DNA from 4 places in the Pantoea sp. NSTU24 genome. Region 3 is predicted to be linked to each of the others. Evidence: predicted binding sites of a transcription regulator. Region 3 holds the regulator's gene; each other region holds the start of a gene.
The links. Region 3 encodes LexA, which represses DNA repair genes until DNA is damaged. Its sites were predicted from a motif close to TNCTGTATGTACATACAGNA; they were not measured.

Region 1: a site for LexA is predicted at 1,365-1,384, ahead of ACLHDD_RS03735 (DNA translocase FtsK 4TM domain-containing protein). Genes of this name have one in related genera too.
Region 2: a site for LexA is predicted at 824-843, ahead of ACLHDD_RS19800 (YebG family protein). Genes of this name have one in related genera too.
Region 4: a site for LexA is predicted at 981-1,000, ahead of umuD (translesion error-prone DNA polymerase V autoproteolytic subunit). Genes of this name have one in related genera too.

Annotation. Positions count from the first base shown of each region.
Region 1 covers NZ_JBKIWZ010000001.1:751,470-753,669, forward strand. The annotation lists gene trxB (thioredoxin-disulfide reductase) at 1-311, opposite strand, end outside; gene lrp (leucine-responsive transcriptional regulator Lrp) at 832-1,326, shown strand; gene ACLHDD_RS03735 (DNA translocase FtsK 4TM domain-containing protein) at 1,445-2,200, shown strand, end outside.
Region 2 covers NZ_JBKIWZ010000003.1:264,504-266,703, forward strand. The annotation lists gene ACLHDD_RS19795 (Fic family protein) at 1-409, shown strand, start outside; gene ACLHDD_RS19800 (YebG family protein) at 466-807, opposite strand; gene ACLHDD_RS19805 (SIR2 family protein) at 949-1,743, opposite strand; gene ACLHDD_RS19810 (non-canonical purine NTP pyrophosphatase) at 1,740-2,200, opposite strand, start outside.
Region 3 covers NZ_JBKIWZ010000001.1:3,529,116-3,531,315, reverse strand. The annotation lists gene dinF (MATE family efflux transporter DinF) at 1-603, opposite strand, end outside; gene lexA (transcriptional repressor LexA) at 704-1,318, opposite strand; gene ACLHDD_RS16735 (diacylglycerol kinase) at 1,424-1,792, opposite strand; gene plsB (glycerol-3-phosphate 1-O-acyltransferase PlsB) at 1,921-2,200, shown strand, end outside.
Region 4 covers NZ_JBKIWZ010000001.1:1,150,683-1,152,882, forward strand. The annotation lists gene ACLHDD_RS05675 (hypothetical protein) at 113-337, shown strand; gene ACLHDD_RS05680 (hypothetical protein) at 432-683, opposite strand; gene umuD (translesion error-prone DNA polymerase V autoproteolytic subunit) at 1,023-1,442, shown strand; gene umuC (translesion error-prone DNA polymerase V subunit UmuC) at 1,445-2,200, shown strand, end outside.

The DNA of each region.
Region 1 (2,200 bases), 2.8 Mb from region 3:
TATTCACCGCTGTCGCCCGTCAGGCGGAACGGACGGTTCTGCAGATCCACGGTATGAATATGATCAAAAATGATCTCAGTATTAAATTTTTCGGCATGCTCATGCATACGTTCCATCAGCGATGGACCTGTCAGATCGTGCGGGTCGCCCGGCCAGTTTTCTACCTCGGTAGTGGTGGTCAGCTGTCCGCCTTTTTCCAGACCGGTGATCAGCACCGGATTCAGGTTGGCGCGTGCAGCATAAACGGCTGCGGTATAACCCGCTGGGCCGGAGCCCAGAATGAGTAACTTACTGTGTTTGGCCGTACTCATGCGTTCCTCAGTTTCATTCGGCTGACATAGCCTGCGATTGTAGGGAATATCTGGCGGCAATGACAAGGCTTAGCCAATTTTGTTAACGATAGCTGCAAACGGCGTAGACGATGAGTGGCAGTTTTGCCTGCGTGATGCGCTAAAAGGGGGCAAAACTCGGGTTAAACCGGTGCATGAGCGGAAAAATATTCATTTAAAAACAGATACCCAGCGGTCTGTCTGGCATCTTGTCCTGAATTTGGTGATTTTACTTTGACAATCGCCTGCGCATTTGCGAAAACATTATCAGAAGTGAATAACATTTATCGGCACAAAACAGGTTTTCATCGCCTGTTTTGCATGTAACGCCGGATAAAAGCAGCCTGATATGGATAATGACGCATGATGTGGACAGACAGCATGCGTCATATCGATAAGTCTTATTACTCAGGCTCTGTTAGCTCACTTCAGAAATGCCCCGAACAATGAGCGTTTTCAGGGCGTGGCAGGTAAAGGGAAGGAATGAAGAGAGACAATAATAATGGTAGACAATAAGAAACGCCCCGGGAAAGACCTCGACAGAATTGACAGGAATATTCTGAACGAACTTCAGAAAGATGGTCGCATTTCAAACGTAGAGCTTTCCAAACGCGTAGGCTTATCGCCTACGCCATGTCTTGAGCGCGTGCGCCGCCTCGAACGTCAGGGATTCATCCTTGGCTATACCGCACAACTGAACCCGCACTATCTCGATGCCTCTCTGCTGGTATTTGTTGAGATTACTCTGAATCGTGGTGCGCCGGATGTGTTTGAACAATTTAACGCCGCCGTACAAAAACTTGAGGAAACTCAAGAGTGTCACCTCGTTTCTGGTGATTTTGACTACCTGCTGAAAACCCGCGTTCCTGATATGTCTGCCTATCGTAAGCTGCTCGGTGAAACCCTGCTGCGCCTGCCGGGCGTAAACGACACGCGAACCTATGTGGTGATGGAAGAGGTCAAACAGAGTAACCGGCTGGTGATCAAAACCCGCTGATGCGGCGCAGGTGCAAAACCTGTGAGATTTCGGTACACTCCTGTGAATTCATACAGGATCAGCGTCGGGTTTGCCCGACGCTGTTGCTTCTTACTTTACAGGCACCTGGAGAGTCCTCTTGAGCCAGGAATACACAGAAGACAAAGACGTTTCGTTACAGTCGCTGAGCAGTGGACGTCGTCTGCTGGAAGCGATGCTCATTCTGGTGGCGCTGTTTGCCATCTACCTGATGGTTTCTCTGGTCAGTTTTAATCCTTCCGACCCGAGCTGGTCGCAGACGGCCTGGCATGAACCCATTCACAATCTCGGCGGCAGCCCCGGTGCCTGGCTGGCCGACACCTTACTCTTCATCTTTGGTGTGATGGCGTATGCCATTCCGCCCGTTATCCTGGGGCTGTGCTGGATTGCTTTCCGGCAGCGCGACAATCAGGACTATTTCGACTATTTTGCTGTCGGGCTGCGCTTAATTGGCGTGCTTGCGCTGGTGGTGACGACCTGTGGTATGGCGGCGCTGAATGCCGACGATATCTGGTACTTCGCCTCCGGCGGCGTAATTGGCAGCCTGGTCAGTAACGCAATCGCTCCCTGGTTCAGTCCGGCGGGCGGCACGCTGATGCTGCTCTGCGTCTGGGCGGCGGGTATTACGCTCTATACCGGCTGGTCATGGCTCACCATTGCAGAACGGATTGGTGGCGTAGTAATGGGTGTGCTGACGTTTGCCAGTAATCGCTCACGTCACGATGAGCCGTGGCAGGAAGAGGATGACGATCGTGATGCGCACGAATTCGCCGATCTGCCTGAGATGAGTGGGGCGGAGCAGGACGACGATGTGCTGCTCTCTGCGCCACGTACCGCGTCCGCGCCGTCACAGCCA
Region 2 (2,200 bases), on a different contig from region 3:
CCTGGCGCAGCGAACCGGCTATTACCGAATTCTTGAACAGACGCAAAAAGGCGACCTCGACATCACACCCTGGCTGGTGTGGTTTCTGGATATTCTGGATGAGAGCCTGCAGCAGGCGATGCAGGTTATCGAACGCACGCAGAAAAAGGCACGTTTCTGGCTGCGGCATCAGGGAACCGGTTTAAGCCCTGAACAGGTAAAGGTGATGAACCGGTTGCTGGATGGCGGGGAGCAGGGTTTCGAGCTGGGCATCAGCGCCAGTCAGTATCAGAAAGTCGCGAAAGTAAGTAAGGCAACCGCGACGCGACATCTGGCCGAACTGGTGGAAAAAGGCTGTCTTTACAAACTGGAAGGCGGCGGCAGGAGCACCCGTTACCAGGTCAGCCACGCGGAAAACAAGGCGGTCTGAGGCCGCGCAGGCCAGAAACGACAACGCCGGAAGGGTGGCTTCCGGCGTTGTGGCGATCAGGCGGCTTTAACGGCGCGCACTTTCTTTGTCGCGGGCTCGTCTGCCTGCTCGCTGGCATCCTGATCGGAAACGGCGCCAGACTTCGATGCGCTGGCCGCCACTGTCGGCAGTTTGCTGGTGCGCAGGATATGCTGAACAGCATCTTTCTGATCGGCCATCAGCAGGCCCAGCGTTTCTGCCTGAGATTCGCCCATATCAGGCTGCTGCTGTAACAGCCAGTCGGTGAAGGCTTCGGCCATATCGAGCATTTTGTCGTAGGCATCGGCCTCTTTCTTATTGGCAAACGTCATCTTCTCTTCACCCTTTCTGACTACTACAAATTTTGTTTCAACAGCCATCTTTTTCGCCCTCAGGTACTGTGTATACATACAGTATATCATGCCGGTAATGCATTGCCAGCAGAGAATAGCGTTTACGGGTTGTGCGCAGGCTAACCTTGTCCACGCACAGGTTTTTTATTTTTCTTGTGCCAGTGCTCACTACACCAGCAGCTCCTCAAGAAACATCGCCAGCGCTTTGCGCGGATCGTCCTCTTCGGAGACGATCACCTCGATCCCCCACTGCCCCAGCACCTCTTTCGCCACCGGGTTGTTCCGGTTGGTGAACAGGTAGGATTTGGGCCGCGCGGTCGCCAGCCCGGTACGTCCCCACATTTTGGTCAGGCGGTAGAACAGCAGGCGGATATTGAAATCGCTGATGCTGTAGCCGACAAAGAGTACCGAATTGCCCATGACATCGTGCGTCAGTTTGATGTCGAGCGGCGAGTCGAAATAAAGGCGTTCAAAATAGCTGCTCTCATCGAGCACGATGGAGGTGTCATCGTCAAAGTCACCGTGCAGCTTGATGATGTGGCGTTTATCCTCGGTGAGAGAGACCAGGTCGGCCGCATTGGCTACTTTGTAGTAAGGCACACCGTTGGCGTCGTGCGCTGCTTCCAGCCAGCGGTCATAATTCGTCGTGTAGATACGGGAGAAATTTCCCTGGGTGATCATGGTGTGAATTTCCGAAGACCGGACATCGATATCCGGACGATGCCATTCACGATCCATCCAGCTACGCAGCGGGCCGAGCGAGCCTTTTTTCTGTTTGTAATACTCCGCCAGCGACAGGTGGGTTCCGTAGGTGTTAAAGATTTTCGGGTCGTAACCCAGCTCGTTGGCAAGATGCGCAATCAGTTCATGCCACTCCGGCAGGCCGAAATTGCGCGAGATACCCGCCCCGGCGAACAGGATCAGTTTGCCGGAGTCATAAGCACGCTTAAGTTCAGGTTTCATGCCACGCTCCGCGAGGTTTTTAAAAAGGTGGCAAAGCGATCCAGCGCGATACGGCGCATTGAGATCTCATTTTTAAGTTCACCCATTTCTGCAAAGGTCTGGTCATAGCCTTCGGGGACAAACACGCAGTCCCACTGAAAGCCGCGCGTGCCAGCAGGTTCTGCGGCGATGGTGCCGCGCAGTTCGCCCGAAAACTGATACATTTTGCGACCATCGCAGTAGCCGAGCACCGTCTTGGCGGTCACGGCCTGGCTGTCGAGCCCCTGCACCAGCGCGGTAAAGCGATCGGCGTCCAGACGGTTCCAGAAAATGCGGGTCAGTCCGGCGGGCAGGCCGTTCAGGCCATCCAGATAAAGGCCGGTATGTTCGACAAACAGCGGTCGCCCTATCAGGGAGAAGGCTTTGGTGAGTTTGTCGCGCACCAGGTCCAGCTCGTTCTCGGTCTGAATCTCTTCGA
Region 3 (2,200 bases):
CGTAATATATTCGGCCAGCGCCGTGGCGGTGGCCGCACCCGCAACACCCCAGTGCAGCCCCATGACCAGCCAGAGATCGAGCACGATATTGACCAGATTCCCTACCACCAGCAGGATCACCGGCGCGCGTGCATACTGCACGCCCAGCAGCCAGCCCAGAATCACCAGGTTTGCCAGCGTAGCTGGCGCACTGAGCCAGCGGATCTGAATAAACCGTGCCGCCTGCGCCAGGACGTCGGGACTGCCGCCGACCAGCTGTGTCGCCAGCTGGATAACCGGATAGCGTAAGGCGATAAACAGCACCCCTGCCAGCAGCGCAATAATCAGTGGCTGGACCAGCGCCCGCGCCAGCGCCGTTTTGTCGCCCGCACCCAGCGCCTGGGCCGTAAGGCCCGTGGTGCTCATCCGCAGAAAAAGCAGCAGCATAAAGAGAAAACTGGTGACAGTGGTCCCGACCGCGACCCCACCAAGATAGACAGGGCTGTCGAGATGACCAATAACAGCGGTATCGACCACACCCAGTAAGGGTACGGTGATATTTGACAGGATCATCGGCAGCGCAAGCCGCCAGAGATTTTTATCGGTTGACGTAATAAAGCGCATTCGCCGTTCCGTGCTCAGTGTCGCTGCGCAAACAGGGCCGCGACAAAATTAGGGCAGACAGAATAGCATCAGAGAGGGCGAATGCACGCGGGCAGAAAAATCAGAGCCACTCGCCGTTGCGAACGACACCCACTGCCAGACCTTCAATAGTCAGCGACTGCGCACGGGTATCAACCACAATCGGGTCAAACTCACTGTTTTCAGGCAGCAGATGGACAATAGCCCCCTGCTTTTTCCAGCGTTTCACTGTGACTTCATCATCAATGCGCGCCACCACGACCTGTCCGTTACGCACATCCTGGGTTTTATGCACGGCGAGCAGATCGCCATCCATAATCCCGATATCTTTCATCGACATTCCGCTGACGCGCAGCAGGAAGTCAGCCGACGGCTTAAACAGGCCCGGATCCACCTTGTAGTGGGTTTCGATATGTTCCTGCGCCATGATTGGCTCACCGGCAGCGACCCGGCCAATCAGCGGTAAGCCTTCAGAGGCTTCTTCTTCCATCAGCAGACGGATGCCGCGCGAGGCACCGGACACGATCTCGATGACGCCTTTACGCGCCAGCGCTTTCAGATGCTCTTCTGCCGCGTTCGGCGAACGGAATCCCAGCTGCGCGGCAATCTCGGCACGCGTAGGCGGCATGCCTGTTGAAGTAATATGGTCGCGAATCAGGTCATAGACCTGCTGCTGCCTGCTGGTTAATGCTTTCATCCCGCCCCCTGGTTGTTTATACAGTCGCTGTGAGTATATACAGGTATTGGCGAAATGGAAACCGATTGTCCCGCAAAACGCGGCTTCCGACGCGATATGGAACGCTTATCGCAAATGTGACCAGAGCAGCGCGATCCAGACAAACAGAGCCAGCAGAATGGTGATTAGCACCGCGGCCGATCCCATATCTTTCGCCCGACCAGCCAGGGGATGATGCTCCTGACCAATGCGATCCACCACGGATTCAATCGCGCTGTTAAGGATTTCAACAATCACTACCAGCACCACCGATCCAATCATAAGGATACGGGAAACCACATCCACATCCAGCCAGCAGGCGATGACGATGGCAACCAGCGCGGCCAGCGCTTCCTGACGAAATGCCGCTTCATGCTGCCAGGCGGCACGCAGCCCCTGCCATGAGTAACCTGCGGCTTTAACTATTCTGATAAGTCCGGTGGCATTATTTGCCATGATGGGGGAACCCTTTCATCGTATTGACGTCAATGTCTGGGCTGCGTGCAATTAGCACCACCACAGATCTTCGCTGCGCTTTCTGGTATGCTTGCGGCGCTTTGCTAACAAGAGGCTTCATGTTGTCTATGTCAGGTTGGCGTAAACTTTATTACAAACTGCTTAATTTACCACTGTCGTTTTTGGTAAAAAGTAAGGCCATTCCGGCCGATCCCGTTTCAGAACATGGCCTGGATCCGACCCGGCCTATTATGTATGTTTTGCCTTACGATTCGAAGGCCGACTTACTCACTTTGCGCGCCCAGTGTCTGCGACACCATCTGCCCGATCCGCTCTCTCCGCTGGAGATTGACGGTTCGCTGCTGCCGCGTCACGTCTTTATTCACGATGGCCCGCGCGTCTTCCCCT
Region 4 (2,200 bases), 2.4 Mb from region 3:
CGTCCGGCTGTCGCATTCCTGTCCATCCGGTACGCGGCGCAGCATAATTCGCTTCACACCTCCGGTTCAGACCGCTAAGGTTGACCCCCTTATCCATTGCAAGGAAACGATCATGGTCCACGACTATTTTGCACTCCCTCCGGCAGGTATCACCCAGGAACAACATAAACGCGCGATCGCTGTTGCGGCTGCGCTCTCTGTAGCAAAAGAGTCCGTCAGCGCCTCAACGTCTGCAACCGGCTCGAAGACCTCCTGGGATCTGCAGGCTGTGGCGAATGAAATAGCGAATCTGGCTGATGCGATTCAGGATGCGCTGGAGAGTGACAGCGGAGTGTAAATCCGGGAGGTGCGCCTGACGTATTTACGATGGGCCGGAGCAGCGTTCAGCCGCGCCGGTAACATCCGGCAGGCAGACGCTGCCGGAGGGGCGTCTATTCCATGCCTGGCGGCTCATACTTAATATATTGTCTCAGGGCATCATGGATGGCCCGATTATTACCGTCCTCCAGTCCGCGTTCGGCATATTCCTTCGCCAGCGCCGCCAGCACATCGTCAAATTTCCCTTTGTAATTGAGATTATTCAGCGCTATTTGCTGGCCCAGTATCGCTTTTAATACTGTGGTCTCAACTGTTAGCTGTGCAACGGTCTCTTCCAGCTTTCTGATGCGATCGTCGTCTGCCATAACTCCTCCATGCCTGAAAAAAGGCAGAATAACCCTCTCAACCTCTATATTCAAACGTCTGTCTGAACCGGAAAGCAGATGTCAGATTTTCCTTAAGTCAGAATAATTCACGGCGTAATTTATAAGAGGCGTTACTGTGAGCAAGGCAGAGCAATATGTTGCCGCTGCGCTGAAAGTAACCCGATTTTGTTTACTATCCCGGCACTGAAAAAACAGCGATTAAAAAAAAGTGTCGGGTCATCAGGTGTTTTACTTAAAAAAGGGCCAGAGCACTTGATTAAAGGGGGAAATAGCTATTACTGTATTTATATACAGTAACATGAAAAAAGGAGTAACATTGTGGAATTCATTAAACCTGCGGACATGCTCGCTATCCTGCCGCTGCCGCTCTATATCGAACGTGTCCCGTGCGGCTTTCCCTCACCGGCGCAGGATTATGTTGAACAGCGCATCGACCTGAATGCGCTGATGGTCCAGCATCCCAGCGCCACCTATTTTGTCCGCGTCAGCGGCGAGTCGATGATTGAGGCGGGCATCAACGATGGCGATATGCTGGTGGTCGACAGTTCCCTTACCGCCGCCCATGGCGATATCGTGGTCGCCGCCGTCGACGGCGAATTTACCGTTAAGCGTCTTCAGCTTCACCCCTGCCTGCAACTGATGCCGATGAATACTAAATTCAAACCGATCGCTATTCAGACCGAAGATGTGCTGGAAGTGTTTGGTGTTGTTACCTTTGTGATTAAAGCGACGCACTGACCATGTTCGCGCTGGTCGATGTGAACTGCTTCTATGCATCATGCGAAACCGTTTTCCGGCCCGATCTGAAAGGTAAACCGGTTGTGGTGCTGTCGAACAATGACGGCTGTGTGATTGCGCGCAGCGCCGAGGCAAAGAAAGCTGGCATTAAAATGGGTGCACCCTATTTTAAAATGCGCGAAGAGCTGACGCGTCACGCGGTACAGGTCTTCAGCTCAAATTACGCGCTCTATGCCGACATGAGCCATCGGGTGATGACCATCCTCGAAGAGATGGCCCCCTCGGTAGAAATCTACTCGATCGACGAGGCGTTTATGGATCTCACCGGCGTGCAGAACTGCACAGCGCTGGAGACCTTTGGCCGACAGGTCAAAGAACGGATCCGCAAAGAGACCCATCTGACCGTCGGCGTCGGCATTGCACAGACCAAAACGCTGGCAAAACTGGCGAATTTTGCGGCCAAAAAGTGGAGTAAAACCGGCGGCATTGTCGATTTATCGGACCCCGAACGACAGAAAAAGCTGCTGGCACTGGTCGATGTGGCTGACGTCTGGGGCGTGGGGCACCGAATCGGCAAACGACTCAACGCCATGGGCGTCATGACGGCGAAAGATCTGGCCGATCAAAGCACCGAATCCATTCGCAAACAGTTCAGCGTGGTGATGGAGCGCACCGTCAGAGAACTGCGTGGCGAATCCTGCCTGGAACTGGAATCAGTGACACCGGATAAGCAGCAAATCATGTGTTCACGTTCGTTT